DNA from 3 places in the Paenibacillus sp. FJAT-27812 genome. Region 1 is predicted to be linked to each of the others. Evidence: riboswitches for the same ligand, from Rfam matches in the RefSeq annotation. Region 1 holds a riboswitch; each other region holds the start of a gene.
The links. Region 1 has a riboswitch for cyclic di-GMP ahead of ADU23_RS07060 (pyridoxal phosphate-dependent decarboxylase family protein). Riboswitches for the same ligand answer to the same signal wherever they lie in the genome.
Positions count from the first base shown of each region.

Region 2: linked by a shared signal. The riboswitch ahead of ADU23_RS12960 (EAL domain-containing protein) and the one ahead of ADU23_RS07060 (pyridoxal phosphate-dependent decarboxylase family protein) in region 1 are both predicted to bind cyclic di-GMP.
Region 3: linked by a shared signal. The riboswitch ahead of ADU23_RS32805 (anti-repressor SinI family protein) and the one ahead of ADU23_RS07060 (pyridoxal phosphate-dependent decarboxylase family protein) in region 1 are both predicted to bind cyclic di-GMP.

Region 1 covers NZ_LIGH01000001.1:1,670,650-1,681,222, forward strand. Annotated here, with positions in the region: gene ADU23_RS07055 (methyl-accepting chemotaxis protein) at 1-360, opposite strand, end outside; gene ADU23_RS07060 (pyridoxal phosphate-dependent decarboxylase family protein) at 341-2,029, opposite strand; cyclic di-GMP riboswitch class I at 2,149-2,235, opposite strand; gene ADU23_RS07065 (ABC transporter permease) at 2,524-3,753, opposite strand; gene ADU23_RS07070 (ABC transporter ATP-binding protein) at 3,768-4,490, opposite strand; gene ADU23_RS07075 (Cof-type HAD-IIB family hydrolase) at 4,654-5,433, opposite strand; gene ADU23_RS07080 (SRPBCC family protein) at 5,604-6,053, opposite strand; gene ADU23_RS07085 (helix-turn-helix domain-containing protein) at 6,188-6,994, shown strand; gene ADU23_RS07090 (hypothetical protein) at 7,165-7,995, shown strand; gene ADU23_RS07095 (ATP-binding protein) at 8,052-9,632, opposite strand; gene ADU23_RS07100 (copper amine oxidase N-terminal domain-containing protein) at 9,880-10,573, opposite strand, start outside.
Region 2 covers NZ_LIGH01000001.1:3,072,055-3,082,627, forward strand. Annotated here, with positions in the region: gene ADU23_RS12945 (nucleotidyltransferase domain-containing protein) at 1-669, shown strand, start outside; gene ADU23_RS12950 (class I SAM-dependent methyltransferase) at 702-1,967, shown strand; gene ADU23_RS12955 (metallophosphoesterase) at 1,973-4,558, shown strand; cyclic di-GMP riboswitch class I at 4,682-4,767, shown strand; gene ADU23_RS12960 (EAL domain-containing protein) at 4,852-7,758, shown strand; gene ADU23_RS12965 (hypothetical protein) at 7,803-8,081, shown strand; gene speD (adenosylmethionine decarboxylase) at 8,216-9,025, shown strand; gene ADU23_RS12975 (SDR family oxidoreductase) at 9,033-9,902, shown strand; gene ADU23_RS12980 (SDR family oxidoreductase) at 9,919-10,573, opposite strand, start outside.
Region 3 covers NZ_LIGH01000001.1:3,845,951-3,856,523, forward strand. Annotated here, with positions in the region: gene ADU23_RS16245 (lipopolysaccharide biosynthesis protein) at 1-697, shown strand, start outside; gene ADU23_RS16250 (right-handed parallel beta-helix repeat-containing protein) at 746-3,052, shown strand; gene galE (UDP-glucose 4-epimerase GalE) at 3,180-4,247, shown strand; cyclic di-GMP riboswitch class II at 4,429-4,510, shown strand; gene ADU23_RS32805 (anti-repressor SinI family protein) at 4,527-4,688, shown strand; gene ADU23_RS16260 (helix-turn-helix domain-containing protein) at 4,703-5,035, opposite strand; gene ADU23_RS16265 (lasso peptide isopeptide bond-forming cyclase) at 5,447-7,387, shown strand; gene ADU23_RS32810 (paeninodin family lasso peptide) at 7,404-7,547, shown strand; gene ADU23_RS16270 (aldolase) at 7,645-8,571, shown strand; gene ADU23_RS16275 (lasso peptide biosynthesis PqqD family chaperone) at 8,575-8,883, shown strand; gene ADU23_RS16280 (lasso peptide biosynthesis B2 protein) at 8,899-9,357, shown strand; gene ADU23_RS16285 (ABC transporter ATP-binding protein) at 9,378-10,573, shown strand, end outside.

The DNA of each region.
Region 1 (10,573 bases):
TAAAATCAGAATACGTTCCTTTTGCTGACTATTTGACAAGACATAAATATTTTCCAAACTATGCTCTACTTTTAAATTTTCAAATGCCGCTTTGACTTTCGTGTAGTTAGGATCCTCTGCACTCGCTATTTCCATATCTGTGCCGGGTATCGCTGCAAAAGCATCCGAGGCGATTTGAATGTCGGTCTGGAGGCGTTTATCGAATTGGTCGACTAAGCTTTCCGTGAGATTCTGATTTACGACATAACCCGAAAAAGCAAAGGCAATACATGTAATGAGCTGCAAAATAAAAATATTGAATGCGATTTTTACAGAGAGATGCTCTTTAAACCATGCAAAATTAATGATAGATTTCTTCATGGACAATACCCCCAGGATGTAATCGCCGATATGCTGTGTAAGTTTCCTGCACTTTCTGCTTTAAGTAGCTAACGATTTCTTCGACATGCTCTTTTTGCGTATAAGGAGAGATGACAAATAGCTTGGATGCGAACAGGGCGAGACGTTTTCCGTCCGACGTTGGGACATAGAGATGTTTCTTCGTATCGCCAAAAAACATTTTCCCTCTCTCTTTTCCCAATATTTCAAAAAGGATTTCGTTCAGCTCATTGGTGTGGGCAATTTGTTCATAGGACTGCTGCCCGCTTAGCTCGCTTTTATAGCCATTGGAACCGTCGCTATAGATTCGGAACAGAGTGATAATACCCGGATTGTCCGCATTAACGATAACGGCTTCAGGAATTTCGCGAGCCAAAGCAAGGCGGAACGTATGGTTGACCTCGACAAATTGAGCCAAAAGCCGTTGATACCCTTCGACGCCAAACGCTAACAAGGCGCTGTATATGCTGATAGAGCTGCCCATTCTTGAGCATTCGAGCGTATAGCTGGTATGGTACTGGCCATATCCGCGATGCCCCACGTACGGAGTCTCGTCCGGGTCCAAATCCACAAGCTTCAAATCGGCAGCATTTTTCACCAAAAACAAGCTTGTCGAATAAGGCGTCTGCCCCAGCTTCTGAAAGTCAAAGCAAAGTGAATCGGCTAGATGCAGATGCTTCATTCGGCTTTGGATTTCTTGCAGACTAGCCGACACACCCTGAGAGAAAGAGAGCGGATTGCCAATAAAATCATAATCATTAAAAAAGGCAAAAAATCCGCCAAGAGCAGAATCGGCATGAATATGCGGACGTGGAACATCATATTCGTTAGCAAGCTGTTCAGCCGCTCCGGCAATTTCATCAAGGTTGTCTATGCCCATTGCATCGGTTGTTCCCGTAGTTGCGACTATAAAGATAGGAATGCCTCCGGATTGAATAACCTTCTCCATTTTTCCCTTTAAATCGGCGACATTCATCGAGCTGTCCTCATTCGTTTTTACTTTAATGAGGTTGTCGCTGCCAAGACCGGTCGCTTCCATCGATTTATATAAACTGTAGTGTGCCGCTTCGGAACAAAACGAATATACATGCTTAGGCACTCCGCTCTTGGAAGCGGCAGCAGAGTTCTTGTTGATAGCTAGCCGCAGCGCGGTGAATATAGCCCCTTGTCCGCCCCAGGTCGTATATCCTCCGCTTACGGAAGCGTTATATCCAACAAGCTTAGACATCATCGTAACAACCTTGACCTCAGCCTCAGCGCCAGCTGGCCCGTATACATCCCAAAGATTGTTGCCGTTTACCAAAAATGCGGCGATCATGCCAAGCACGCCAGGTATGCTTGCCATCGGTAAAATGTTCGTAAGAAAATACTTCGTATGATAAGGGTGAGCGTAAAGAAGTTTCAGAAGCTCTTTGTTCACGTCTTGAAGCGGTTGGCCCGTACGGGGAATGCGACTTTCGTTTACCAAATCACTGTAAAAAGAAGGTCCTCTTTCTTTTTGACCTTTCAGATAAACCGATTCTGGATCTTTTAACTCATCTACGCCTGTTACAAGCTGAGTAAATAGTTCTAGCAACTTATTACGTTGCTCCAAGCTGCCATCATCACTAGGGAAAAGATTGCGAATATCAGATCCAATGCTTTTATCCATGAACGATCCCTCTTCTCTCTCCTATCTCTAAAATCTCTCCATAGATACACTCTACGGAAAAATAGGCATAGAAAAAAAAGATACCGGCTATATATATTCATAGCTATACCGTTTGCTTCGGTTGCAACTGGCTGACATTTCTCGGTTAAGAAGTAGTCCCTATAGCTTTGCGTCACCGCTTTTCAGAGGTTTTGCCTGATATTCTATTTTTAAAATGCATATTTATTCCATAGATAATATTGGCAATCACTGGATTGATTTAGAAACATTCTACTATTTTCCATTTATAAGATCAACACCTTTATCTTAATCTTCATCATAATTCATCACGATTCGACACAAAAAAATCTATTATTTCGTTGCACCCATCGTTAACTGTCGATAAATGAAATAAATATTGGATATTATTAAGTTAAAGCGATTACATTTATAGTGAAAAAAACGGCCATGATCAGTGACTGGCCATGGCCGCTTACTCTGTTTCTCAACGCTGTTTAATCAGCTGGCTTGCGCAGTGTAAAGAGGCTGATACAGCCCCATAGGATAAAGCAAAGCAATGCTGCCATAATAGCAGCTTGTACGCCAAGCAGCTTATATCCGGCAATGGCGGACCACAGGAGCATAGGGAGCAGCAGCAGCCAAAAGCGTGAAATGACCGCCCCTCTCCTAGCGCTTCCAGACGTCCATGGGAACTGTACGATAAACGCTTCCGCGAACCACTGCTTCCATTGGAGCTGAAGCCACGCCGCGCCAAGCAGCGATAACGCTGCCACAAGGAACAGCGCAACCGGTCCCGGCACTAGCGAGACGGCCACTGTTGATGCGGATATAAAACTAAGCCAGACCCTGAGGTTGGTCATGCCTCGCAAAAACGCCTTTAGTCTCAGCTCTGCGAGGACAGTTCCTGAGTCCGATTTGCGGAACAAGCGCTGGGACCTGCGGAAGAGAAACGGACTTTTCAGGCGCACGAGCGGCTTCGCTTCAATGACCTGGCTCATGAGCAGTTCCGTGCTGCGCAGGCGCGTCTCGCTCTCCTGCTTCACCTCTGCTTCAAAGTTAATGGGCGACCGCAAGCCAAATCGCGTCATAACGAGCAAGGCAACAATGCCAGCGCCAAGGGATATGCCGAGCAGCCTTGTATCGTAAGTCCATGCCAGCATCGGAGTGATGTAGAAGGCTATGAAAAGAAGCAAGGTCATCAATTGAGCCGACCGCTTGCGCCAACCGACCAGCTTGCCTTGGAGCATATGAATGCCAATAGCCAGTATCATGCCGGTTACGATGGTATAGCAATAAGCTAGAACAAGCTGCAGTCCCGTTAATCCTTCTGCCTTTAACAAAAATGGCAGCAAGAGAAGAAACGGCAATCCGATTACAACGAACTTAACCGCCAGCGTATATCCGAATCCGCATCGTTTTAGCGTCCGAAGCCATTCCGGCCGCTGCAGCAAAAACAATCGGTCGGCGCTCTCAACGAATATGCGGATCTGCCCGGAGAGCAACAGAAGAAGAAGCAAAATAGGATAAAACTTTGCCCATGGCAGGCTCAATGCCCATTTCGGCATTTCCAGCAAAATCTCCCTATACAATCCTCCGCCAATGAACAAGCCCGGTATAACCAAATAGAGCCAAACCGACCAGTCGAGCACGCTATTCCAAACCCGGAGCTGCTCTTTCCCATTCTTTTTCAAGCGAATCCAGAAGAGCTGCCTTGGTGTAAGCATCACATTCAGCCCCTTTAAGTCAATGCGTGAAAGCACTCGAACAAAGTCGCATCCGCTGCGCATCCCGCGTCTTGCCTAACCTGTCCAAGCGTACCCCGTGCAACGACAGATCCTTTGTTAATGAGGACAAACGCATTACAAATCCGCTCTGCGGCGTCAAGGACATGAGTCGACATGAGCACGCCTGCACCGCGCGCCCGTTCGCCATCAAGCAGCGTTAAAAAATCCGTCGTAGCTCTCGGGTCAAGGCCGACAAACGGTTCATCGACGATATAAATGTCCGGTTCAAGCAGAAAAGCGATGATGAGCATCAGCTTTTGCTGCATTCCCTTGGAGAAATGCGTCGGATAATGATGCTTCTCCCCAGTCAAACGGAATTGCTCCAGCAGCTCCTCCGCTTTGGCAGCAAACGCCTTCTCCTCGATTCCGAACGCCGATGCTGCCAAATGCAAATGCTCCCACAGCGTAAAATAGTCATAAAACACCGGCTGCTCCGGCACATAGGCGTACCGTTTATTTTGACCGCCGATCTCGATTTCGCCCCTTACGTATGCCATTAAACCAAGAATCGTCTTGATCGTCGTACTTTTGCCCGCTCCGTTAGGCCCAATTAAGCCCACCAGCTCGCCTGGCGCTACTTCGAGCTTAATGCTGCGTATAGTGGGCTTGCCTTCCTCATAGCCCGCTTCCGAAATAGCGACGCGCAGCGCATAATCAGGTTTTCCCGAACTATCCATATGTAAATAACCGCCTCTCCTGACGCACTCTATAGATCATCTACGAATAGTGTTCCCAGAAAGTTCCATTCACGACCATGAAGTGCAAACAGCCCCGTCTCAAGAAGAGGCAGGGCTGCATTGCTGCTTATATGAACCGGCTAATTGCCCGGCATGAATGGATCTATTTTTGCAATAAGCCCGCTTCAATTAAACCGTTCCGAATACCCTGCTCATCCACGTGCGTCGTCACAAAATCAGCAAATGGAAGCAGCTCCGGGTGAGAGTTGCCCATCGCTATGCCGAAACCAACCGTCTCCAGCATCTCTTTGTCGTTCAGCCCATCGCCAAATGCGACCGCATCCGCCGTAGTAAGGCCAAGCTTATCCAGCAGCGCTTCGATGCCTTGCGCCTTCGATCCGCCTGCCGGCAGAACATCAATAGCTTGCGGGTGCCAGCGAATAAGCTTTAATTCCGAATGCAGCCCGTCGTACAAATGCTCCTCATGGCTCTCGCAGTGGAGAAATACTTGATAAATGCCATCCGTCTTCCAAAATTCAGGATTATAGCCCGGCAGATCAACCTTTAGCGAATTAACCGATTCGATAATAAAAGGATGATCCTCTTTGTCCGCGAAATAGTTATGCTCGCCTTCAAAAACGAGTCCGTGATTATGCTCTGCTGCTACCTTAACGAGCGCCTCCAAGCGGCTTTTCTCAATTTCACGCCTGTATAGCGGGGTTCCTTTATATACAACATAACCGCCATTTAGGCAAACGAACGATTCAATTCCCAGCTGTTCAGCGAGCGGCTTAATAAAGTATGGCGCTCTTCCTGTAGCGATAACCGGCTCAACGCCGCTTTCCTTCAGCTCTGCAATTGCCTTGATCGTATCTGCCGGTATTTCCTTATGCTCATTGATCAACGTTCCATCGATGTCAAAAAAAACGATTTTATAGCTCATTCTGTCTTCTCTCCTATCCGATGTCGCAGACGTATGCCGCCTGTCCTTTTTATACAGTATAAAGAATCAGGGACTTAAAAGGAATCATTCCTCATCGAACGAACGAAAAAAAGGACCGTCCCTCAAGGTCATCGCCTCTTGGAACAGCCCTATTATGGTTATCCTTATGCTTACCAGCCAAAATCCAAGTTTTTGCCTGTCTCGATAAAGGTTTTCAAATTGTTTAGAATCATCCACCACTGGCTATCGACTGTCTCCAGCCCCGGATGGTTTTCTGTAAATGCATGATTGATTACCGTAAGTCTCGTTGTTGCCCCGACCTCTTCTAGCTTGAAGGTGATCGTAGATTCCAGCTCCGCATGGTTCTCCCTGTAAGAAGGCCCCGGATGCTCCAAATAGCTCAGTATTTTATTCGGCTCATATGCTAAAATAGTACCGTAGATGTGAACGGTCTCGTCACCATCAGCACCCGGGCCAACATACCGGTAGGAAGATCCTACTTCAAAGGTAGAATCGATGACGCAGCCAAAAAAAGTTTGGCGCGTTCCTTCCGGCGATACAAATGCATTCCATACCTTCTCCGGTGATGCTCCGATATAAAACTCATATTTAAACTCCATGACATACACTCCTTTTCTGAATCCATATAGGGTTTGCTTTGTGCTCAATAGGCGCTTCCATACGTAGTATAACGCCATTCGAATAGCTAGTATTGTAAAAACGCGACAAAATGACCAATAGGAGTGATTCATTGATGAACGCAACGGACCAAAAGCGCAGTATGGGGATTTTGCAGATGAACGAGGGCGAGAAAAAATTTCAGCTTTCCCGTTATACTCCCTCTGAGCCTCTTCGCCACTTCATTAAACACTATTGGGTCGTTAGCTGGAATTTGGAAGGCGAGCCGCCTTATTTGCAGGATGTTGTTCCGAACCCATGCGTCAATATGGTTATGGAGGATCATAGAAGCGGCATCTATGGCGTAGCCAGCCGGATGTATACGAAGAAAATTGAAGGCAAGGGACAAGTATTCGGCGTTAAATTCCAACCCGGCGGCTTCTATCCCTTTGTTCTATCGCCGCTCTCCAGCCTTACGGATCAGGCTCTTTCCGTTGAAGCTGTATTTGGCACCGACGCTGCCCGCTATGAGCAGGAGCTCCATTCCACGACCGATATAGCCCGCAAAATCGCGCTTACGGAAGCCCTGTTCCTAAGTTGCCTTCCTGAGAATGATGATGCAATTACGCATATCAACCAAATCATAACGCGCATCCAGGAGGATCGCGAACTGACTAAAGTAGAGCAAATATGCGAATTGTTCGCCATAAACAAAAGAAAGCTTCAGCGCTTATTTAATCAGTACGTCGGGATAAGCCCCAAATGGGTCATCAAGCTGTACCGATTACAAAACGCCGCTGAAGCTATAGATACAGGCAGCCACCACGATCCGCTTAAGCTGTCTGCCGATCTCGGGTATTACGATCAATCGCATTTCATAAAGGATTTCAAATCCATTATCGGCAAAACGCCGGACGTGTATGCGAAACCCGCGGCTTTATAGCAAACCAATCGCTTCTTGACGACAGACGGAAGCATCCTGTATATTGATAGAAATCAGTTAAATAAGTACGGCTTACGATGGAAGCACCCGTAAGAGATGGCGTATGACGCCTATCTTGCAGGTGCTTTTTTTGCGTTGTTTGCCTATAAAAAAAGGAGGCTTCACTCATTATGCGCTTTAGTTCAAGGTTTGCCGCATTATCGATTGCCCTCACGCTTCTGCTCTCGCTTGTTCATCCTTCCGTCTATGCTGCCGCTTCATTCGAGTTTAGCGTTACCGTCAAAACCGCCTTTGACAAAATGAAAGGAGCTTCGGACAAAACGACCGCAGCCAAGCTGACGACACAGTACGCAGAACTGCAAACCACACAGAAGCTGGCGTTGGATTGGGACTCTAAAATAAGCAAGCTGCGTTTTCAAAACGAAGAGGCCATCCTTGCAACGCGCAAACGAATAAAAGAATTAGACGCGGATAAGCTGCTGAAGCTTGAGGCTGCCGTCACACAGGTAAAAAAGAAATATGAGCCTTTATTTAGAATGTATGACTCATTAAATCAGCAGCTAAGCATCGCCAAATCATTTAAGGATAAGACCATTGTTAATGTGCTCAAGCCACAGGTCGAAACGACCAAAGCAGCCGTTCAGCTTGCCAAGCTCGATATCCGCAGCAAGGAAGCCGCGCTTAAGAACGGGAAAGCAAGCACGGCTAACACGATAAAAAAGCTGCGCGAGCAACTCAGCCATATCGACCCCATCAAGATAAAGATTAAAGCTTCCAACAGCTCCGTTAGCCACACAAAAAAACAGTTCGCCGCGGAAGCATCTATTTTAAAGCAAGTAGTCAGAAAGGGTGACGCGACAGCGACGCAAAGCTCCTTCATACGATTGCTCGCCTATATGCAGCAAATCATCGGCTTTAAACAAAATACGTACGCGTATGAACAGCAGGCGATGGCCATCATTGCCAAGGTCGATGCGCAAATCGCCTCCTCCTTGAAATAAACACGGCAAAAAAAGCGCGTCTCGGCAACCGAACGCGCTTCTGCATAACCTTAGTCTTATATGCTAGGGAACCACACCTCAACCGTTGTCCCTACTCCAAGCTCGCTTGACAGCACAAGACGGCCATTATGGGAGGAAATAATTTTGTCCACGATCATCATGCCAAGACCATTGCCGTCTCGCCTTGTCGTATGAAAGGGCTGTCCAATACGCTGCAGAACCTCGTCCGTCATGCCAACGCCATTATCGGCAAACCGCAGCCGCTGATACCCATCGACGATATCCAGCCGAATGTTAATCTCCCCTCCATAGGGAAGAGCTTCCATCGCATTTTTCAAGATGTTCAAAATGACCTGCTTCACTTGATCGCGATCGCAACGTATCGTCTTCTGCTCTTTAATATCGCTTTGTATTTGAATGCCGTTCATTGCAAATTGCATTTCAAATACCGACAGCACCTCTAGCAAAATATTGCCGCACAGCTCTTCTTTGTACTGGACCGCCTGCGGTCTCCCTAATATTAAGAACTCGCCTACGATAGCATTCATACGCTCCAGCTCAGACATCATCATGTTATAATAATGAGGGTTGGTCGTTTTACTGGACAGCTGCAGCATCCCCTTAACCGTAGTCATCGGGTTGCGGATTTCGTGTGCAATGCTGACTGCGATCTGGCCTGCAAACAAGAGCTTCTCCGTATTCCGCAGCAGCTCCTCTGTCATCTTCATCTCTGTAATATCCCGCAAGCTGCCAACCACTCTTGTAAGCTTGTTATCATTATCATAGATAGGCACTACATCAAGCATATAATGGTGCTGCATCGTACCAACCTGCAACGATACCTCTATCCCTACGCATGACTCCCTGCAGTTAATAACCTGCTCGAAATAAGGGCCAATCAAGCTCCTTTCAAAAACGCTTGTACCTAAGCAGCCGCGATCGCCGTCTAACCCATTGCTGAGAATGGATTCGCTGATATCGTTTGTATCTATAATTGTTCCCAGCGCGTCTGTAATGACCACACCATAATAGTTGGTCTCCAGCAGCACCTGATTTAGGATTTGCAGCTGGGTATTGTTTTTTCGCAATAGCAGCTCGCGTTCAATAGAATCGACGATCGTACATAGAAGCGCAAGCATGTGAGGATGGGTGAATTGCACACTGGTCATCAATGAGAGGGTTCCGAGCAGCTGTCCGTTACCCTGATTGTGGAAAGGCGTCGTATAACAAGCAAGCTCATGCAGCACCTCGTGATAATGGTCCTTACCGATAAGCTGAATAGGCTCATTGTGGCATATGCTCAAATGGACCGCATTCGTACCCAGCTCTTCCGTGAACCGAACGCCCTCCATAATGCCTAGCTGCCGAACCGTAGCGATGATGGACGGGTCGCCTTTAAATTCAAGAATATGGCCTTCATGATCTGAAATCGCAATAAAAAAAGGATCTCCTGATACAGAGGATAAAAATTTATCCACAAAAAAACCGATGACCTCAATAATCTCTTTATATTGGCTGCGCTGCTCATCAAGCTCAGCGGCAGTATAGCATTCAAGGAAAATAGGTAGTTCTTTTGAATCAAGGCCTAGCCGCACGCATTGCTTATGTGACTCTATGAGTCTATCGTTATTTATCATGTTGTTACCTTTCCAGGAGGGCGAGCTTCCATTTTGTTGGACATTACCCAATTATTCTAGCTATACTGCTCACAATCCTTCCCAATTTTATTAAAATTCGTTTATAAATATTGAGATTCCCCAAAAATAGAAAAGTACCAAAAGAAAATCAACATTTGATCGGGTATTTTCATAATGTTTCCAAATAAAAAAAGCGGTCCTACGACGGCATAGAGCCATAGCAGAGCCGCTTTTTTTTGCTGAAACATTACCCTTGGGGCAGGAGCGTAACCTTCATATTATCTAGGTAAAAAGTAGTAAGGCCTTCATATCCGGAATCGCTGCCCACGATCACGTAAATTTCGCCTTTATCGTTAGCGGTAAGGGTTGCTGCATGCTGCATGGCCACCGGTTGGAAACCTTTCAGCGCATCATTAGGCTGCACCATGTTGCCAACGATTTTCATATCCGCGCCCTCTGTCTTCTGATTGCCTTTGTCGATATTCATACGGAAATGAGGTTGGCCTTCCGCATTCGACTCGGTCGCTGCCGGCTCTCTGTTCACGAAGCCGGCTTTAATGCTGACCGCTTCCCCAGGCGCTCCGCCAACGCCCATCATTCCGCCGGATTGGTCGGTATACAGCTGGAAGGAGAGCGATGCTTGATAGGCTTTGCCCGGCTCCAAGCCTTCGATTTTTTTGGTCACATACATAAACAAATCATCGCTTCGATTCATTCCGTTTAACATCAAACCATAATTGGTTTTATTATTAGCTGTTGGCAGCAGCTCTCTGCCGTATTTCAGCTCATAAATGGCCGGATCATAATCAACGGGCAGGTCAGCGAAAGCTCCCTTCCAGCCATCTTCGCCTTGATCAAACGTATAGTGATACGATATCGCGGCCTCGCTTGTTTGAATCGATATTTTTTTCTGCTTCGCATCCCAAGTTGTCTTAGCGCCA
Region 2 (10,573 bases), 1.4 Mb from region 1:
AAGGACAGCGATTATGACGTCCGTTTCCTCTACGTCAGGCCAGTGGAATGGTATTTATCGATCTTTAATAAGCGGGATGTTATCGAGCGCCCGATCAGCAACCTGCTGGATATTAACGGCTGGGATTTACGCAAGGCGCTTAACCTGTTCCGCAAATCGAATCCGCCGCTGATGGAATGGCTGCAATCGCCGATGCCTTATTACACGAAATACACGGTGGCTGAGCAAATTCGCAGCATTTCACCGTTAGCTTTTTCGCCTAAATCATGTATGTATCATTATCTCAATATGGCGAAGGGCAACTATAGAGAGTATCTGCAAGGCGAGCAAGTGAAAATAAAAAAATACTTTTACGTGCTAAGGCCCATTCTGGCATGCGAATGGATTGAGACCTACCATACGATGCCACCGATTGCATTTGATCGTTTGGTAGAGGCGCTAATTCCGCCGAGAAGCGAGCTGCGTGCGGCAATCGAACAGTTATTGCAGCGGAAGAAAGCAGGGGAGGAGCTGGACTTGGAGCCAAGGATACATCCGATCAATCATTATTTGGAGGATCGGATCGCCTATTTTGAGCGAACAGCTCTGGCGCTTGGGGACGGCAAGGAAGCGCGGGATGAGCAGCTAGATGATTTGTTCCGGAGCGCTTTACAAGAGGTATGGCGTTAAGGAAGCAACTGATAGGTGAGGGGAAGGTAAATATGGCAATCGTGCAAGTGAAGTCGACGAACCCAAGCTTTTCGTTCGTCATCAAAAAGAATCCGCATTCCGGCATGCTGCTGCGCGCCGTACGCAAAGGAATGGCGTATGGCTGGTATACGGATGAAGGGACGTTCAACGTTTATTTTAAGGATGCAGACAACGAGGTTTCTTATAAACAGCATAGACAGGACCAGTTTGAATATCTTAATGTGTCTCGTTATAATACGCCGCTGTTTGTGTTAGGAGCGATAAACGAATTTTTTGCTGCGCCGCTCAAAGCACAGGATCCAAAGGATACGGAACAATATGAGCACTCCTTCCATATCAACATGATCCATATCGAGCTTCTGCGCTATATTCATTTTTTTGAAAAGCATCTGACGGATTACTCGTTTGAAACGGTGCATCTAGCGCACAAAAGCTATTCGCTGACGATCAAGACGCAGAAATCGCTGTATGAGCTTATGCATGTCGTAAGCGTGCTTTGTTTGTTCCTATCGATATTCAGCGATGAGTACATTGATATTTCCGATGATATTTTGATCAAATATGTGAAGAGCATTCAAATTATAGATGCGCCGTTCTATCTTCGCAGCTTATTTGCCCGCAACTTCCTTGCATCCAGAGATCGCTTCAAGAAGTACAAGGAGGAGCTTGAGAAGACGGAGCGGTATTCGATCCAATTGGCTTTTGGCGGCACGGCGCAGCAGCGGAGGAGCTACATCGGCAGCGTGCTTCCCTTCGATAAATCGATTGTGGACGTAGGCTGCGGAGAAGGCTTTTATGCGATCCCGTTTGCGTCCAAGATCGAAGCCAGCTATTATGCGATAGATATAAGCGAGCCATTGCTAGAGGTGGTACAAAGAAAAGCGGATGCGAAGGAGCTGGAAAACATCGCAACGTTTCCTTCCATCGATCACTTTATTGAGCAGTATAACGGAGAGCAGGTGGATGTTGTTTTGACAGAGGTTATTGAGCATATGAGTCTGGACGAGGCTAGCGCGCTTATACGGCAAATTTGCGGGCAGATCGATTTTGATCATTTTGTGCTGACCACTCCGAATGCGGAATTTAACGCATATTATGAGCTGGACGATTTCCGTCATGATGACCATAAATGGGAGCTTGGGACAGCAGCGTTTCAGGAATGGCTGATAGCAGCAGTGAGAGAACAAAACGTTGATACGGAATTTGTAGCAATCGGCGATGGCGTGAATGGCATTCAGACGACGCAGGGAGCGATTTTGAGGAAAAGGAGGGAATAGCGGAGATGGAAATGAGAACGAGAGTCCATACGATATTTATGCTGATCGGTTCGACGGAATGCGGCAAAACGACATTCGCAAACGAGATTCTTATGCGGCAGCTGCGGTTTAGTGATGAGGCTAAAGGAGTAAATGCCAATGTGCAGTATATTTCCTCTGATAGCATCCGCCAGGAGCTGCTTGGCTTTGACTATGATAAATATGACCAAGTGATGCTGGAAGCGAGCGATCAGGCTTTCCGCCTTCTGTTCGAGAAGCTGAGGCTGGTCACGTCCTTTCCTATAAATGCGGAATTTGTTGTCGTGGACACAACAGGGCTGGCTGAGGATTTTCGGGCGAAGGTAAAGGATATTGCAAATGAAAACAACTACAATCTTGAGGTAGTGCTGTTCGATTACCGAAAGCGGGATGATTATTACGCATCGGAGCGATCGAAGAAGCTCATTACAAGCCATATCAACCGATTGCGCAAAGAGGTGCTTGGCTCATTATCGAGGGAGCGCTACTCCAAAATACATAAAGTTCGCGCGAAGGACTTTTATTCACCGTCTGCCGGAATAGCTAATGCGGATTATAAGGTCATCGTTGAGGATGCGGACGACTATTTGGATGTTATTTTGCCGCTTGATCAAAAAACGATTATGGTAGGCGACGTTCACGAGTGCGCAGATGAGCTGAGAGGATTGCTCGTTAGCCATGGCTTTCAATTGGAAGACGGCCAGCTGATTGAAACGGAGAAGCTGAAGGGCACGAAGGTGCTGCTTGTTGGGGATTGGATCGACAAGGGCGGCCATACGAAGGAAATAATCGATTTTCTATATACGAATCAGCAGCATTTCTTGTTCGTGCTAGGCAACCATGAGAACTTCGTATATAAATTTATGCGCGGAGAAATTAAAGGCGTCGAAGAGGAGCTGCTTCATTCGTACTTTGATTCAACCGAGGTGCTTCGTCAGGATGAAGAGCTGCTTCGGCGGTTTAATCATCTAGTGTCGCTATCAAAGCCCTTCTATCGGATGGTGGGCAAAAGAGGAGCATCCTTCTATGTGACGCATGCGCCCTGTGCGAATAAATATTTGGGCAAGCTGGACCCGAACTCGGTTAGGCATCAGCGGAACTTCCGGATCGACCGCTCGGCGCCGCTGGAGGAGCAGCTTTCGTTCTTGAAGCGGGAGGCGGCATATAATCAGCCTTATCACGTATTCGGTCATATCGCAGCCAAAAACGCGTTCCGAATTAAAAATAAAATCCATCTTGATTCGGGTGCGGTGCACGGCAATTTGCTTACCTCGGTGATACTCTCGGCGAAGCCGATGTATAAATCGCAAAAATCAGAGCAAGCGGCTATGACGGATGTGCTGCACACGCTGTTCAAGGAAGAGCATAAGGTGTCGCTGCAGGAGCTCGGTGACGATGAAGCGCGCAGGCTGCAATACTGCTCGGCTAATAAGATTAACTTTATATCGGGAACGATGGCGCCAGCAGACAAGGATGAGGCAGCGCAGGAGCTTGAATCGCTGAGGAAAGGGCTGGACTATTTTGCAAGGCAGGGCGTTAAAGAGGTCGTGCTCCAGCCTAAATATATGGGATCAAGATGCAATGTCTATTTGCATGCGGAGCTTGGGCAATGTTTTGCGGTAAGCCGCAATGGTTATAAGATCAATAAGATTGATCTTACGGCTGTATACGAGAGATTGCAGCAAAGACTAGGAAGCTATATGAAGGAAAACGGCATTGCGATGCTCATTCTCGACGGTGAATTGCTGCCTTGGCAGGCGCTCGGAGAAGGCCTTATAGAGAAGCAGTTTAAACCGATCGAAAAGGCGCTTGAGTCGGAGCTTGCGTTCCTTAAGGCGAATGGGTTCGAGGAAGCGTTCGATAAGCTTGCGCTAGGATACAAGGAAAGCGGCTTTGAGAAGGATCAATTCCATCTGTCCAAAGGGGCGCTTAATGAAAAATATGGCCTGAACGTCTACCAAAGCTACAAATATGTTCATTCGGTTTTGGAGAAGCATATGCCTCTTGCCGATCATATGGACGCCTACAGCACGTACAAGAAGCAGCTTGAGCTGTATGCGGAGGCTGGCGAGCTGGCATACAAACCGTTCTCGCTGCTCAAAATCATCTATGAGGATGGCCGGGAGATGCTGCCTGAATGGAAGACATCGGAGATGTATCATTTCCTCTCGGATGATCCGTTCCTTGCGCTCAATCTATCCGCAGAGGAGAGCTATGAGCAAGCGGAGCAGTATTTCTTAACGCTCACGGTGGATAACCATATGGAGGGAGTCGTCATTAAGCAAGAATACTCAGATCCGCATATCGTTCCTTATATGAAGGTGCGTAATGCGAACTATATGTCGATTATTTATGGCTATGATTATCGTTTCCCGCATAAGTACAACAAACTCATTAGACAGAAGAGCATTCATCTGAAGCTTCGCACCTCTTTAAAAGAGCACCGGCTCGGGCAAAAAATGCTGGCGATTCCATTTGCTGAGATTGCGCCGGATAACGCAGCGTATAAGGCTGCTGCTGCAAATCTACTATTTGAGGTTGCCAGAGAGAAGGAGATTGATCCACGCTTGTAATGATCTGTCTCTAGCATTTGACCTCCCCCTCAGGGGAGGTTTTTTGACAAATTTCGACTTATTTTCTGAAATTGCATATGGTATATATCGGAATTGTATGAAATAATCATATAAGTAAAAAGTCCTAGTAAAGAGCAAAGTTGTCGAAAGACAATGACGCAAAGCCAACAGGCCTAAAGGGAATTTCCAAAGGTGGCTGGGTTGCCAAAGGGATGAGAGATACTATACTTATATCCTCTTCCTCAAAACTACAGGTTACCGCAAATGTTAATAAGAGGGAAGGATATTAAGCAATGGATAAAAACATTCAGCTTTTTAACGGCAACGGCAAAAGCTTTGAACTTGTTCAGCAAATCGCGAATTTAGGATACTGGGAATTCGATCATGTTCGGAAACAAGCGTCTTGGTCGAATCAAATGTTTGATATATATGGGATGAGTACGGATTTCTCGGTAAAGCAGGAAGATTTTTTTGATCTTATTCATGCCGAGGATCGCGAGCGTATTAAGAAACAGTTCTATGAATCGGCAGAAATGAAAAAAGAGTTCATCAGCGAATATCGGATCATTCGCCAGAGCGGGGAGATTCGTTATGTACTGGAGCATATTTCATTTATTCTCGGCGATGACAACGAAGTAACGAAAACGGTAGGCACGATTCAGGACGTCACGGAAAATAAAATTTTGAAGCATCGATTAATAGTGGAAGAACAGCATTATAAAGCGATATTTGAAAATAATCCGGATGCGGTCTTTTCATTTGACATTAACGGACATTTTTTGTCTTGCAATCCTGCCTTGGAGCAAATGTTTGGTTATACGAGAGACGAAATTATGCGGGGCAACTTCCACCAGATGGTGGATAAGGAGTATTTGGAGAGTACGACTCATTTATTTGAGGAAACGGTTAGAACACAGAGGCCTTGTAACTATGATACGAGGGGCGTGACGAAGAGCGGACGAAAGATCGATGTCAATGTGACCAATATACCGATGATCATCGATAACGAGCTTGTCGGGATATATGGCATAGCTAAGGATATTACGCAGGAGAAGAAAATGGAGCGGTCGCTTTCGGAGACGGAATTGAAATTCAGCAGCATCATAGAACAGTCTATCGTCGGCATATTTGTCGCTCAGAAAAAAAACTTTGTTTACACGAACAAAGAGCTGGATAAAATGCTTGGATATGAATCGCTAATTGGAGTGGCGGTTGAAGAAACGATACATATCGACGATCGTGAATCGATCATTAGTCAGGTCATGCAGCTTACGGAAGGACAGACGCTTCCTAATTTTTGCCAGAGGGCGATTAAACGAGACGGAACGGTCATTCATTGCGAAGTGCATGTTAACCGAGTGTCCCATATGGGGGAAAAAGCCATTATAGGCACCGTCTTGGACATTACGGAGCGGAACAAGGCGCAGGAGTTAAATCAGTATTTGGCTTACCACGATTACTTGACGGGCATGCCCAATCGGAGGAAGTTCGAGGAGCAGCTCGATACGCAGCTTAGAATAAGCGAGTTTTTTAACCAAAAGCTTGCTGTGTTGCTCATCGATTTAGACCGGTTTAAATATGTAAATGATACGCTCGGGCACCCCATTGGCGATGCGCTGCTGAAGCAAATCGCGATGAGGGTGATGAGCAGCTTTAGCGAATCGCAAGTAGCTTACCGGGTTGGCGGAGACGAGTTTTCGATCATACTGGCAAATGTGCAGCAGCAGAGCGATGTGACGGACGCTGCGGAGCAGCTTATTAAGCTCATTAAAGAGCAATTTGTTATAGATGGATTTGAGCTGAATGTAACAGCAAGCATCGGGATCAGTCAATCGCCGGACGATGGCTGCACGGTTGAGTCTTTGATGAAAAACGCGGATGCTGCCCTTTACCATGCCAAATCCAAAGGACGGGACCAGTCACAGTATTACTCCTCTTCGCTAAATGTGAAAACCTTTAAATTGTTTTCACTGAGCAATGATCTGCGCAAAGCGATGGAAAAAGGGGAGTTTTTCCTCGATTATATGCCTCGCGTCCACGCGCAAACGATGGAGGTTGTTGGCATTGAGGCGCTGCTGCGGTGGAACCATCCGGATTGGGGGCTGGTATCCCCGTCGGAGTTTATCCCGATCGCGGAAGAGAACGGACTTATCGTGCCGATAGGCGAGTGGGTGCTTCGAGAGGCTTGCATGCAAAGCAAACGTTGGCAGAACATGGGGCTGCCTCCTATTATTATGTCGGTCAATTTCTCGGTTCAGCAGCTGCTGAAACAAAATATATTAGAGACGATTGATTGCATCGTCGAAGAGACAGGCTTATCGCCAGATCGGTTGGAAATCGAAATTACGGAAAGCTCCTTCATCAGCAATGAGAAGGTCGTAACGGAGCTGCTGCTCGAGCTGAGGAAGCGTAGAATTAAAGTATCGCTTGACGATTTTGGCACGGGCTACTCCTCTCTTTATCTATTAAAGCGGTTAGCGCTGGATACGATCAAAATAGACAGGTCGTTTGTAGAGGAAATGATGACGGAGCCAAGCAATAAGAGCATTATCGAATGCATGATTCGGCTTGCTGGAGAGCTGAAAATGCATGTGGTTGCCGAGGGCGTGGAGACCAAGGAGCAATTCAACTATTTAAGGGAGCAGCAATGCGACGAGATCCAAGGCTATTATTTTAGCCGACCCGTTGACCCTGAGAGCATCGTTCAGCTGCTGCGCAAAAAAACGTTTATGGAGCCAGCGTTGCTAAGAAGCAGCATGGAGCCGATCCCAAACCGCAGACAATACTTTCGAATCGAGATGAAGCACAGCTTGCTGGCAGAGATGACGATTACGATGTTTAAGGGACGAAGCGTGCGGCTCGGCAGCACGGAGGTGCTCGTCCGAAATATCGGTCCAGGCGGCCTTCGGTTTATGGTAGGCGTTAAGCTTCCCGTCAACAGCGATATTCTGCTGATGTTCAAAACCCAAATTGTCAATCAAATGTACGTGCTATATGGCTTTATAGTCTGGTACAATGAACTGGACAATGATATTTATGAATACGGCGTGCAATTTCAAATGAAAGAGAAGGAGCATGAAGAGCTCGTCAATGCGCTTAATTTGCTTGCGATTAAACAGCGCGACGGCATTTTGCCCCAAACACAAGTCTATGTGGGCGACCCCATACTCCGAATAAAGGAATTGAAAAAGCTTAATTGATGATAAAATACGTTGTTAAAGGATACGGATAGGAGGAGTAGAGCATGAACGATATCGTGAACAAATTTTGCGTCAAAACATTTGGTTCCTCAAACCTGGTAACGGAGATCGGCAAGGTGACGAAGGTAGCCAGCAGAACGATTCATGTTGACTGGGGCATGAAGAAGTACGTTTACCAAAACAAAGATTTCAGATGGATCCCGCTTACAAAAGAGGAAGTGGAGAAAAAATATCCGAAATCGAAATTTACGGAGGACTCACTCAAACGGGCTTTGGCATTTGGTCTGGAAATCAAAGGCGTACAGCCGGTGTCATCTGAATAGATTTGACTATAAAAAGCATTTTGCGCTTGGCTAATCCCGAGCGTGAAATGCTTTTTTTATTGCAGATTGCCGTTTTATCGCATCGCGCTTTGGGTAAAAGGAAATAGTAGTAAGGAAAGAAGGGGGATGTGCGCTTGAAGCTAACGCCGGAACAGCGAATCCAATTGCATGGCTTTAATAACTTAACGAAGTCGCTCAGCTTTAATATGTATGACGTGTGTTATACGAGAACAAGGGAAGAGCGCGAAGCTTATATTGCCTATATTGACGAGCAATACAATTCGGATAGGCTGACGAAAATTTTAAACACCGTATCGGACATTATCGGCGCGCATGTACTGAATATTGCCAAGCAGGACTATGAGCCGCAAGGCGCCAGCGTGACCTTGCTCGTATCGGAAGGCCCTATCGTCGGCGGGCCGAATGAATCGTTCGAGGAATCGCCGGGCCCGCTGCCTGATTCAGTTGTGATGCATTTGGATAAAAGCCATATAACGGTCCATACGTATCCCGAGTATCACCCGAATGAAGGAATCAGCACCTTCCGGGCAGACATCGATGTGTCTACCTGCGGCGAAATATCGCCTTTGAAAGCGTTGAATTACTTAATTCATTCCTTTGATACGGACATCATGACGCTTGACTACCGCGTACGCGGCTTTACGCGTGACATTAACGGCCACAAGCTGTTTATTGATCATGACATCAACTCGATCCAAAATTACATACCGAAGGAAGAGTGCCTTTTGTATGACATGATCGACGTTAATATTTATCAGGAAAATGTGTTCCATACCAAGTGCAAGCTGAAGCAATTCGATTTGAACAATTATTTGTTCGGCTATACGAAGGATTCGCTGACAGCTAAGGAACAAGAAGAAATAACGAGAAGATTGAAGACCGAGATGGATGAAATCTTTTATGGAAAAAATATAAGGAGCTGATTTTCTCATGCCAAATTCCGCATCCCAAAAACCGATAAACCCGCCGCAGCACCAAAATCGCCAGCCGGGTATCGAATCGGAAATGAACCCGCTGCCGATCTATGAATCTGATTCGTACAAGGCGGCAGGGAAGCTAAAGGGGAAGACGGCCATTATTACCGGAGGCGACAGCGGCATCGGCCGCGCGGTATCCGTTGCTTACGCGAAGGAAGGCGCCGATATTGCGATCGTTTATTTGAACGAGCATGAGGACGCGAAGAAAACGAAGGAGATCGCCGAGAAGGCTGGCGCCAAATGTTTGCTGATTTCCGGCGATATCGGTGACGAGGCGTTTTGCAAGAGCGTAATCGAACAGACGATAAAGGCGTTCGGCAAGCTTGATATTCTAGTAAACAATGCGGCCGAGCAGCATGTCCAGCAGAAGCTTGAGGATATTACATCCGAACAGCTTGTTGCGACATTCCGGACGAATGTGTTCAGCATGTTCTATTTAACGATTGTCGCTTTGCCGCATTTGAAGGCGTCAAGCGCGATCATCAATACGGCTTCGATTACCGCATACCGCGGCAATCCGATGTTAATCGACTATTCGGCTACAAAGGGAGCGATCGTTTCGTTTACCCGCGCGCTTTCGGTCAATTTGGCGGAGCAGGGCATTCGGGTTAATGGTGTCGCGCCCGGACCGATCTGGACGCCGCTGATTCCAGCGACGTTCGATGAGCAGTCCGTGGCGACGTTTGGTTCGGATACGCCGATGAAGCGGCCGGGCCAGCCGCATGAGCTGGCAGCTGCGTACGTCTACTTGGCTTGTGACGATTCCAGCTTTATGTCCGGCCAAATGCTGCATATCAATGGCGGAGAAGTCGTTAACGGATAAAGAACAATGGAATGAATTACAGGAAACCATGCTGCTTCGCGTAATTTCCCCAGTGCGGCTGTCTGCCGTCAACATCGATGATGTTGAACTCATCGGACAGCTGCCAGCTTGGGAAAACTTGACCTGATCTCTCCAAAAGATCCTTGCTTGCTGCAAGCGCAGCTATCCCGCGGCCGACGAAATACGGCGTTTCCGATTGGGCGAAATGCTCGGCATCTTGCTTGCCGCCGTGCACCGCATCAAACCAGTTGTCCTCCGTCACGCCAAAGTGGTCCAGCATCTCCTCCGAACGAAGAAATCCGGGCGTTACCGCAACGGCGGCTACTTCAAATGGCTGCAAATCGGCTGCCATAGCGGTGGCAAGGTGGATCGGCGATATTTTGGCCAAACTATAAAATAAGCTCCCGCGATAACGGTAATCGATCCCGTCGGTTACTTCAATGATGAGCCCCTTTTTCCTCTTAACCATCAAAGGCGCGCCGTAATGGCTCGTAATCAGATGCGCCTTCACCGCACGCTCCTGCATTAACAGCCCCTTGCTAAGCGAATGCTCCCAAAATGACTTTCCCCATTCCGTTAATTTCTCTCCGCCCCAAATATTATTGACAAGCAGATCAAGCTGGCCGTCCTGCTCCATGTTGATTTGCTCGAATAACGCTTGTACTTCCTCT
Region 3 (10,573 bases), 2.2 Mb from region 1:
GGAAAGCGAGGAAAAGGTATTTCATGTATTTAAAGTGACGATGCTGCTGAACTTTTGGCTGTACTCCTTGCTTGCGATTATGCTCTATTTATTTATTGAGCCGCTGATTTTAGTATGGATTGGTTCGGAGTTCGTGATGGGGCCGCTAGTTGTTCTTCTATTAATCATAACCTTTTATGAGCGGGGGATGCGCAACTCCATTACGATGCTCAAAACGACCGCCGGCATCTTTCATGAGGACCGATTTGCGCCTTTGTGCCAGGCTGCATTAAACCTGAGCATTTCCTTCATCCTTGTGCAGCGAATGGGAATTGCCGGGATATTCATCGGTACGCTTGTCAGCGCGCTGCTCGTCCCGTTTTGGACCACTCCTTATTTTGTCTATAAAAGAGTATTTAAGCAGCCATTAAAGCTATATTTTACTCGGTATGGCTATTACTCTATCATTGCCGTTATTGCCGCAGCTGCAGCTGCATATATTTGCTCCTTCCTTCCTGCCGGAGGATTGTTCTGGCTGCTTGTGAGGGGCACGCTTTGCTTCCTATTAATAAATGCAATCTATGCGGCTGTTTTTCATCGAACGGAAGAATTTAAATACTTGCTTGGCGTTGCAGAGGCTATTTTGAGTAAAATTCCTAAACTTCGTGCCTTGCTGCTGAAGCGCAGCCGTCATTTGGAGGTTAGCGGAAATAAGTAACCCTTCCCTGACAAGCACATATGCTGGTTGTAAATGGAGGTGAAGGTTATGAGTGACCAGGCAGCCTATTTAATAGAACTAGATCGATTTCATATTAATAATGCAGGTTTAAATGCGGCTGAGACAACGAAGGGGATCAATGACGCAATCGCATGGGCCAAATCTGAAGGTTTTATACATGTCATTCTTTCTAGAGGTATCTACAGTGTTAGACTCGATCCTAATACTCTCATAGCAATCCAAATGCAAAGCGGGATACATCTTGAGCTTGCAAAAGGCTGTATAATCAAGCTAGAGGGCAATTCGTCCCCAAATTATTCCATCATTGAAATGAGAGGGATTACGAAGGCAAAGGTTTCAGGCGGCCAGTTGATAGGGGATAAGAAGGAGCATGTTTACGAGATTGCGGTGAAGTTTGTCAGAGGCGGCGTAAATGCGGACGGTACGCTTAATAATGACCCGAACTCGGTACGCAGTGAGGTGATTGACCGTTATGCCAACCCAGGCCTTCTTGCTAGCTTCAGGCTGTGGAGCATACCAGGTGTGAGCGCTACAGGATATCGATTCTATCAGTATAAAGATACTGTTTCTAGTGCTACGCTTGTTGGATTTCGCACGAACGGTGTTTTTGCGCCTGCCAGTTCTGGGGGGCGAGGGTGGTTTCTTGACGAAATGAAAGATATAAGCGTAAACAATAAAATGGTATTTGTTATACCGCTTACCGCGCCTTTAACCGACAGCCAAATTGCTGATATACGCGCCAAGGTCGATAATTCCTTTTATACGCATGAAAGCGGTTATGGAATTGGTTCTTTTGGCTCCAACCAGATAGAAATATCCAATATGGACATTTCAAATTGCACGGGAGATGGGATTTTAACTGGCTACGAAAAATACCAGCTTGATCCAGCCTTATATACGCAGGAGCAAATGGGTCAAGATGTTCTGATTCATGATTGCCATATTCACCATTGCAGAAGGCAAGGGATTTCGATTTGCGCTTCAAACGATACTCATATCTATAGAAACAAGATCCATCATATCGGCTATGATAACGATGGCGTAACGACGAATTTTCGAAATGGAACGCCGCCTATGTTCGGTATTGATATCGAGTCGATGTATAGCGAAACCAATATCCCATATAAATCAGCAGAGCGTCCGAACGGACTGGAGCTGAATTACCGCATTCATGTTGAAGACAATTATATCTACAGCAACGTACGCGGACACTTCGTTAATGCCGACGGTACCAATATTGTAGTAGACGGAAATACTTTTGAAGGCAATAATGTTGGCGGTGTGAGCTCGAATCCAAATTTCCCAAACGTCAAATATGTGAACAACTCCTTTAATGGCTGCGAGTTGTGGGTACAAGGCGATAACTTTGTGAACGGGGCTGTTTTCCAAAAAGGGAATTTAAAGCTGCTGGATGTAAGAGGAGCAGTCGTGCAAAATTGCCAGATTAAAGACGGTATGGTTTATGGTTCAAGCGTCTATGGCTATTTAGGCTCGCCAACGGTAAATGCAGCTGCTGGAACCTTCACGTTCAAAACGGCACATGGACTAGGCAACGGAGCGCAAGTATCGTTTGAGCAATGGATCGGCAAAATTCCGACCGGAATCAGCGTCGATAAATTGTATTATACCGTTAATGTTACTTCACTAGGCTTTCAGGTTTCCGAGACGCTGGGAGGTGCTCCGGTTACCATTAAGGATGCAGGTACTCCGGGTTTTAATCTTAGCAGGTACAATTACGGTAGATGCTTCTTATCCAATATAACGGTGGAGCGGGACTGGCGTTCTGATAACGCGCTCACGCCAAACTTTAATCTGCTGGCTGCTGGTGCGGTGATTGATAATATAACGATAAAAAATTACGATTTATCTCTATTGGTTCCTGCAGATTATGCTGGACGCCCGACCGTCGTAAGTGGGCTTACGCTCATTGAAGGCTCCGCAAGGTTTGAAGGGTGCCATATTAGCAACAGTGAATTTATGCGAGCAAAAACCCCGCTGCTTGGCAGCACGGATATCCAGCTTGGATCAAGCGATACGAAGTATATGAGGCAAATTACCCTACGCAACGGTTTGTTCCAAAGCTTAGGGCTTGTCATGGACGGCAATGCTGTTGTAACCGGAACCACCTTTATTAATGCTTCTGTCGGGAAAGCGGATAATGCCAAAAAGGCCATTATCGCCCACTCCTACTTTGACAATAGCAAACTCAACTTCAACTGGCTCCGTCAAAATCAGTCGGTAACCGTTGCGAAGTCTGTATTTAAAGGCATAACGATAACCGGCACTACACCTTATATCCGGCTAGAGGATAATACGGATCTTGGAACCGCCTAATCTCTTCCACTAATCAAGAAAATACTTCCCTGCAGTTTGTTTGCGATGCAGGGAATTTATTTAATAAGATGTTCTTTATTAAGAATTAAATGTACTTTATAATGAATAATTGAGAGGGGTTAATGAAATGGCGATATTAATTACTGGCGGTGCAGGTTATATCGGGAGTCATACATGTGTGGAGCTTCTGGAAGCGGGATTTGAGGTCGTTATCGTCGATAATTTGTCCAACAGCAGCCATATTTCATTAAATCGAGTCGCAGAAATTACGAACAAAACGTTCACCTTCTACAAAATGGACCTTATGGACCGCAGCGGGTTGGAGAGCGTATTCGCTAGGCACTCCATTGAAGCCGTTATTCACTTTGCCGGCCTTAAGGCTGTCGGCGAATCGGTTCAATTGCCGCTCTCTTATTACCATACCAACATTACAAGCACTTTAATTTTATGTGAAGTCATGAAAAAATTCGGCGTGCATAAACTTGTATTTAGCTCCTCTGCAACGGTGTACGGCCGCCCGGAGCAGGTTCCGATTGCGGAAGGCTCTCCGCTTGGAGCGACGAATCCATACGGCAGGACGAAGCTTATGCTGGAGCAAATCTTGCAGGATTTAGCAGAGTCGAATGAGCAGTGGGGGATTTCGATCCTGCGATATTTTAATCCGATTGGCGCCCACGTTAGCGGAAGAATCGGCGAGAACCCGAATGGCATTCCAAACAATTTGATGCCTTACATTACACAGGTAGCTGTTGGGAAGCTTGCCCAAGTGAACGTTTTTGGCAATGATTACGCAACCGTAGACGGAACAGGCGTAAGGGATTATATTCATGTCGTCGATCTGGCACTCGGGCATGTGCAGGCTCTAAAAAAAGTCATGACAAAATCAGGAGTAGATATTTACAATCTTGGCACCGGCCGCGGCTACAGCGTGCTGGAGATGATCGCCGCATTTGAGAAGGCATCGGGGCGGAGCATTCCTTATGCAATCGTTGACCGCAGGCCGGGCGATATTGCGATTTGTTATGCGGACACGCATAAGGCAAATGAAGAGCTGGGCTGGGCTGCTGCGCGTGGAATTGAAGAGATGTGCAAAGACTCCTGGCGGTGGCAGTATGCGAATCCGGGCGGCTTCGAAGAAGAAACGTATCACGTATCCGAGCTTGAAGCATCCACGTACATTAAAGCGGCGCAATAGGGGGAAGCCTTTTCTAAGTTAGTTGATCAGACCTAACGGAGTCTAGTACATAAACTCTATAACCTTTAACATTGCTTAATTACATTCGACAAAAAATGTATTTATCTATCATTTTTGTAAGACATGAAGCGACAGCATGCGCAATATTGGTGATTTATAATACATCTATAAGTGAATGACAAGCATAGGGAGACGTTGAAATGCGTTTAGTATCTGGGCACCTTAAACGCATGGAGTCAGTGGTGCAACCGTCCCAAAATGAATGGGGGACATGGGAAAATGGTACTTATAAACTCAGATGACAATCAGGACTTGGATATGGAGTGGGTAGCATTAATCATGAATGCACGTTCTTTGGGGTTCAGCAAGGAAGATGTGCGGAAGGTTCTGCTATGCCTTGAGGAAAGCAAGAAGGATGATATGCAGGAAACTGCTGTATAAAAGCGGAAAAAGCGCTATTCGCGCTTAATTTTCCATTTATTGAATTCAAGAAACTCTTTAAACTGATCCTTGCTTACGCCAGAGGCCATTGCCTCTCTAACTAAGTCAGCCCATTCATTGTCAAGATGATCGGGCTTGCGATCAGTTTTTTCGTCGTTATTTAGAAATTCTTCAACGGTCACGTTTAATACCGCGCCTACCTTTTCGAGAAATTGAATCGAAGGATTTTGCTGGAGCCCTCGTTCAATGGAGCTTAAGTAAGATTTTGCGACGCCTGCCCGTTGGGATAACTCCGTTAGGGAAAGGCCTTTTCTCTTGCGCAGCATCTGAATACGTTCTCCGATCATAAGAAACTCCTCCGTTATCACATCGTTGTAGACCACTACTATTATAACGAAAAAATGTTAATTGCGAAAGCTAGTAAGCTTTAACATCATTTATTTTTTAATACCTTCAATAGTATCCGCTTATTATCGCTAATAAGTGGATATTTTTGGTTGAAAAACCGGCTCATTTTGTTCTATGAACAGCCATTTGCGGATCGGAAAAATGATTACGGTATAAATCGACAAGTTGTTTTTAATAAAGAACAAAAATGTAATATTTTTTGCAAGATACCGTAGAAAAATTGATTGACAAAGCCATTTATCAGGTGTAATATGCAAATATGTTCTTTATAAAGAACTGTTATTACATTAAATGATTTTCGAAAATTGTTCTTCATATCGAACGATTTCGATGTCTGGCCGGAGGAAACGATGAGCGCCATCGCAGGAGTTTTTCTAACTGATCAAGGAAGTCATGCATGGAAGCAAGGCGGCTCCTTAATGGAAGCTTTATCCCGTTACCCTTGTGATGCGGCTCAGGCCTGGCATGAGGAATCTATCTTTCTTGGCTGCCATAACCAGTGGATCACACCAGAGTCGGTCGGCGAGCGAAATCCGTATGCTGATTCCGAAAGAGGGCTGGTTATAACCGCGGACGCCATCATCGATAACCGGACAGAGCTGTTTAACCTGCTGCAGGTGGATCTGCACCGACGAAGCCAGATGACCGATAGCGAGCTGATATTGCTAGCTTACGATAAGTATGGCGATGATGTGCCTAAATATTTGGCTGGCGATTTTGCTTTTATGATTTGGGATATTCGCAACCGCAAGCTGTTTGGCGCTAGAGATTTCTCTGGAAGCCGTATGCTTTATTATCAGCGGAATGCTGAACGGTTTGCCTTTTGCTCAACGATAGAGCCGCTGCTTGCGCTTCCTGGAATGGAACGCACGCTGAATGAACATTGGCTTGCCGAGTTTCTAGCGATCGCTGGCATGGTAGACGCAGCAGACGCATCCGCAACGGTTTATCGCAATATCGAGCAGTTGCCTCCGTCTCACAGCATTACGATTCAAGACGGGCGGATAACGATAACGAGATATTATCAGTTTCCTGCGGATGAGCGGGTGCGATTTAAAACGGATGCTGAGTATGTTGAAGCGTTCCAAGAGGTGTTTGGGCAAGCGGTTGCCTCAAGGCTGCGGACGCATCGCCACGTTGGAGCACAGCTAAGCGGCGGATTGGATTCTGGTTCGATCGTAAGTTTTGCATCAAGGGCATTGCGACCGCAAAATAAAAAGCTGCATACGTTCAGCTACGTGCCAACATCTGATTTTATCGACTACACAGCAAAATATATGATGACAAATGAGAGGCCGCTTATCGAATCAACTGTCGAGCATGTCGGGGGGATCGAGGAGCACTACCTCGACTTTCAGGGAAGAGACTCCTACTCCGAGATCGACGGTTTTCTAGATATTATGGAAATGCCTTATAAGTTTTTTGAGAACTCCTTCTGGATGAGAGGCATGTTCGAGAAGGCACAGGAGCAGGGGGTAGGGGTGCTGCTTAATGGGGGCAGAGGCAATTTGTCGATCTCATGGGGATCTGCCATTCCTTATTACGCAACGCTGCTCAAAAAAATGAAATGGGTTAGGCTGCTTCGGGAAATGCGCCAGTACAGCCTCAATATCGGCTCTGGCCGGGCGCATGTGTTCTCAAATGTTAGCCGGGCGGCATTCCCGCTAATTGAACAATTGCGGCCATTGCAAAATACATACCATTATCCGATGATGATCCATCCCGATTTTGCAAGGAAAACGGATGTATTCAATCGGCTGGGCGAGCATGGCATCGATGAATCAGGCTGGTTCGCTGCAAGGGATGTGTATGAGGAAAGAAAAAGCCATTTCAATGAAGTATTTCATTGGAATGCAGGCAATACGCTCTCGGCAAAGCTGTCGCTCAGGCACGGCCTTTGGAAGCGCGACCCGACCAATGATATCAGGGTCATTCGCTTTTGCTTGTCGCTGCCGGAGGATCAATACGTTCAGGATGGGATGGACCGCGCTCTGATCAGACGTGCTACGGATAAGCTGCTGCCCGATGAGGTGAGGCTTAATCAGCGTATACGCGGGGTGCAAGGAGCGGATTGGGTTCATCGCATGCTGCCTAAATGGCAATCGTTTAAGGATGAGCTGCGGCAAATGAGCGAAGATCGCTTATTTATGGAGTTCGTTGATGGCAAGGTAATCCGTTCGGCGCTGTCGGGACTGGAGGAAGGCACTCAGTCTAGGCATGCGGCTGATCCGAATTATAGATTGTTAATGCGCAGCCTTATCGTTTTTCGTTTTCTAAAAAAATTCAATTGAAGGGAGGTGACAATATATGCAAACGAAAAAACAATGGAATAAACCTGAGCTAGAGGTCCTTCATGTACATATGACTGCGGCTTCCACGAAAAACGGTCCGTTCACAGATGAGGCTTACGTACCTGGCCAACATTCTGAAAAGCCACGTTTTACTAGCTAAGGCATTATGAATTCGATTGGTGAAGAAAGCCCTTGTACATAAGGTGTATAAGGGCTTTCTAGCTTTTTAACCAGAGATTGATGGAGTGAGGACATTGATGGCAACGAAGACAAAAATGGCATATCGCGCATTTGGGCTTACGATAGAAAGCGAGCTGGCCTTGCCGGAGCTGACCAAAGTGAGCGAGATCGGCGAGCGAACCGATGTGGAGATCATCGTCGATAGCTTTATTAAGGAAACGGTACCTTTCGAGCCCTACGACTTTGTTGTGGAGGAACGCAACGTATCGGTATATATGCCGGATGCTGGATTATTTCGAATAGAAGGCGGAAATAAGATCACGATTTCTCCTATCGTCGGAGCCGATGAGGATTTGATCCGGCTATACGTGCTTGGGACCTGTATCGGTGCGGTGCTTCTGCAGCGTGGCCTCTATCCTTTGCATGGGAGTGCCATTGCAATCAATGGTAAAGCTTATGCCTTTGTAGGTCATTCGGGAGCGGGGAAATCGACGTTAGCGTCGGCATTGATAAGCTGTGGTTATTCACTGCTCAGCGACGATGTCATCGCGGTTTCTTCACTTGCTTCGGATCAACCGCCGCTCGTTATACCGGCTTATCCGCAGCAGAAGCTCTGGCAGCAAAGCTTAGACGCTTTCGGCGTAAATAATGATGAGCTTCGAGCCATTTATGGGCGGGAAAATAAATATTGCATCCCGGTAGATTCCGACTTTTGCAGCAGCCCCATGCCGCTTGGCGGCGTGTTTGAGCTTGTGAAATCGGAGTCGGACGTTTCCGAGGTTGGCATTCATTTTATTCCGAAGCTGGAGCGGCTCGATATTTTATTCCGGCATACCTATAGGCAGTTTTTGGTGCAAAAGATGGATCTTACGCGGTGGCATTTTACAAATTCCGCTTCGCTTGCTGCTAAACTCCCTATTTATCGATTGGAAAGGCCGCAGACAGGCTTTACGGCACCGCAGCTCACCCAGCTCATATTAAAAACCATATCCGCGGAGGAATAATACATGACAAAAAACCACGCCATTACCATTCAAGCTTTATTTCTGGAGCAGCTCGTCGTTCAAGACGAGAACAATATCGTAAGCGATATGGGCGGTGAGAAGGTCATCTTGAGCATTGAGAATGGAAAATATTATAATCTTGGCGTAATGGGGAGCCAAATTTGGGATTTGCTTAAGGTGCCGGTAACGATATCGCAAGTAATTGAAGCATTGCTTGAGCAATTCGAAGTAGCAAGGGAAGTATGCGAGGAGCAAGTGGTGTCCTTTCTGTCTCACCTGCTGGAAGAGCGACTTATTCATATAAAAGAATAGATATGCGGTGAGCCTATGGGAAAGATGATGAGATTGAGAGCGCTGCTTACTTTGGATGTTAAGACTCTTCTTCTATTAATTGAAGCAACCCTTCTCCTCGGCTGGGCTAGAATACGAATTATGCACCAGCCCTTCTCGAAGATTGCGCCAACCTTGGGGCAATATATGAAAGAAACGGGGAGCGAGACATCGGCCGAGCACAGGCGATCCCTTGTTCATATCCGCCACGCCATTCATATTGCGAGCAGCCATACGCCTTGGGAGAGCAAATGCTTGGCTCGGGCGCTGGCCGGCATGAAAATGCTGGAGAGGCGCGGCATCAGCAGTACGTTATATCTTGGAACGGCGAAGGACGAGGCAGGAAAAATGATTGCCCACGCCTGGCTGCGAAGCGGCTCCTTGTACGTGACAGGGGCGGAAGAGATGGACCGGTTTGCGGTTACGGGCATATTTGCCAAAGTCGTCCATTATTAAATACGGAAAGTGATGAAGCGATGAATCATCTATTATATTTTACTAGAAAGCTGCATGCCTACGGCGGAAAAGTGCTCTACATCAATCTTGTCGGGATGATGCTAGTTGGTATTCTCGATGGCGCAGGCATTTTATTGTTAGCTCCATTGCTTAGTGTAATTGGCATTGTAGATATTCCGCTGGCTTCAATCCCCGGTCTTCAATTGTTATCAACGCTGCAGGACCTTCCTAAAGAAAGAGCGCTGCTCATTATTTTAGCCTTATTCATTTTGCTTGTTGCGGCACAAGGCATTATTGGGCGTAATTTAAGTTTAAGGGAAATCAGAATCCATACAGGTTTCGTCAATCAAATACGATTAGAAATTTACAAGGCGCTGCTGCAAGCGAATTGGGGCTTCTTTATGAAAAGACGGAAGACGGATCTCATTAATTCGTTAACCGGCGAGCTTGCTCGCGTCACGAACGGAGCGTTTCTTTTTTTACAGTTGATCGCTTCGGTCGCCTTTACGATTATTCAAATTGGATTAGCTTTACTCTTATCGGTCAAAATGACCTTGTTCGTTTTATGCTGCGGACTCGCTGTGGCATTCCTCTCCAGAAGATTTATCAAGCAATCCAGAGTAATAGGCTCGGTCACGACCGAACTGGCACAAAACTATTTATCGGGCATTACGGATCACTTTAACGGCATGAAGGATATTAAAAGCAATCTGCTTGAATCGTCCCGCTACCGCTGGCTGCTGGATTGGTCCGATAAGATCGCGCATGAACGGTATGAAAATTCGAAGGTGCGAAGTAATTCGCAGCTCCTTTACAAGCTGTTTTCAGCTATAATGATCGCTGCTTTTGTATTTGGATCCGTCTTATTATTTGAGAATCAAGGCGGCTATTTGCTGCTGATTATGGTTATTTTCTCGCGGCTATGGCCTCGTTTCACGGGCATTCAAGCAAACATGGAGCAAATCGCCTCCTCCTTGCCAGCCTTTAAAGCATTAATGGAGCTTCAGGAGGATTGCAACGCTGCCAAGGAATTGATGGATGTGGATGAGCTGGGTGGCGAGCATATTATGCCGCTAAAGCTGGAGCAGCAATTGGAATGCCGGCAGGTATACTTCCGTTATGATCAGAGGCAGCACACCTTCACGCTCGAAGCGATTAATTTGCGAATTGAAGCAAATAGCATGACCGCGATCGTAGGGCAATCCGGTGCCGGCAA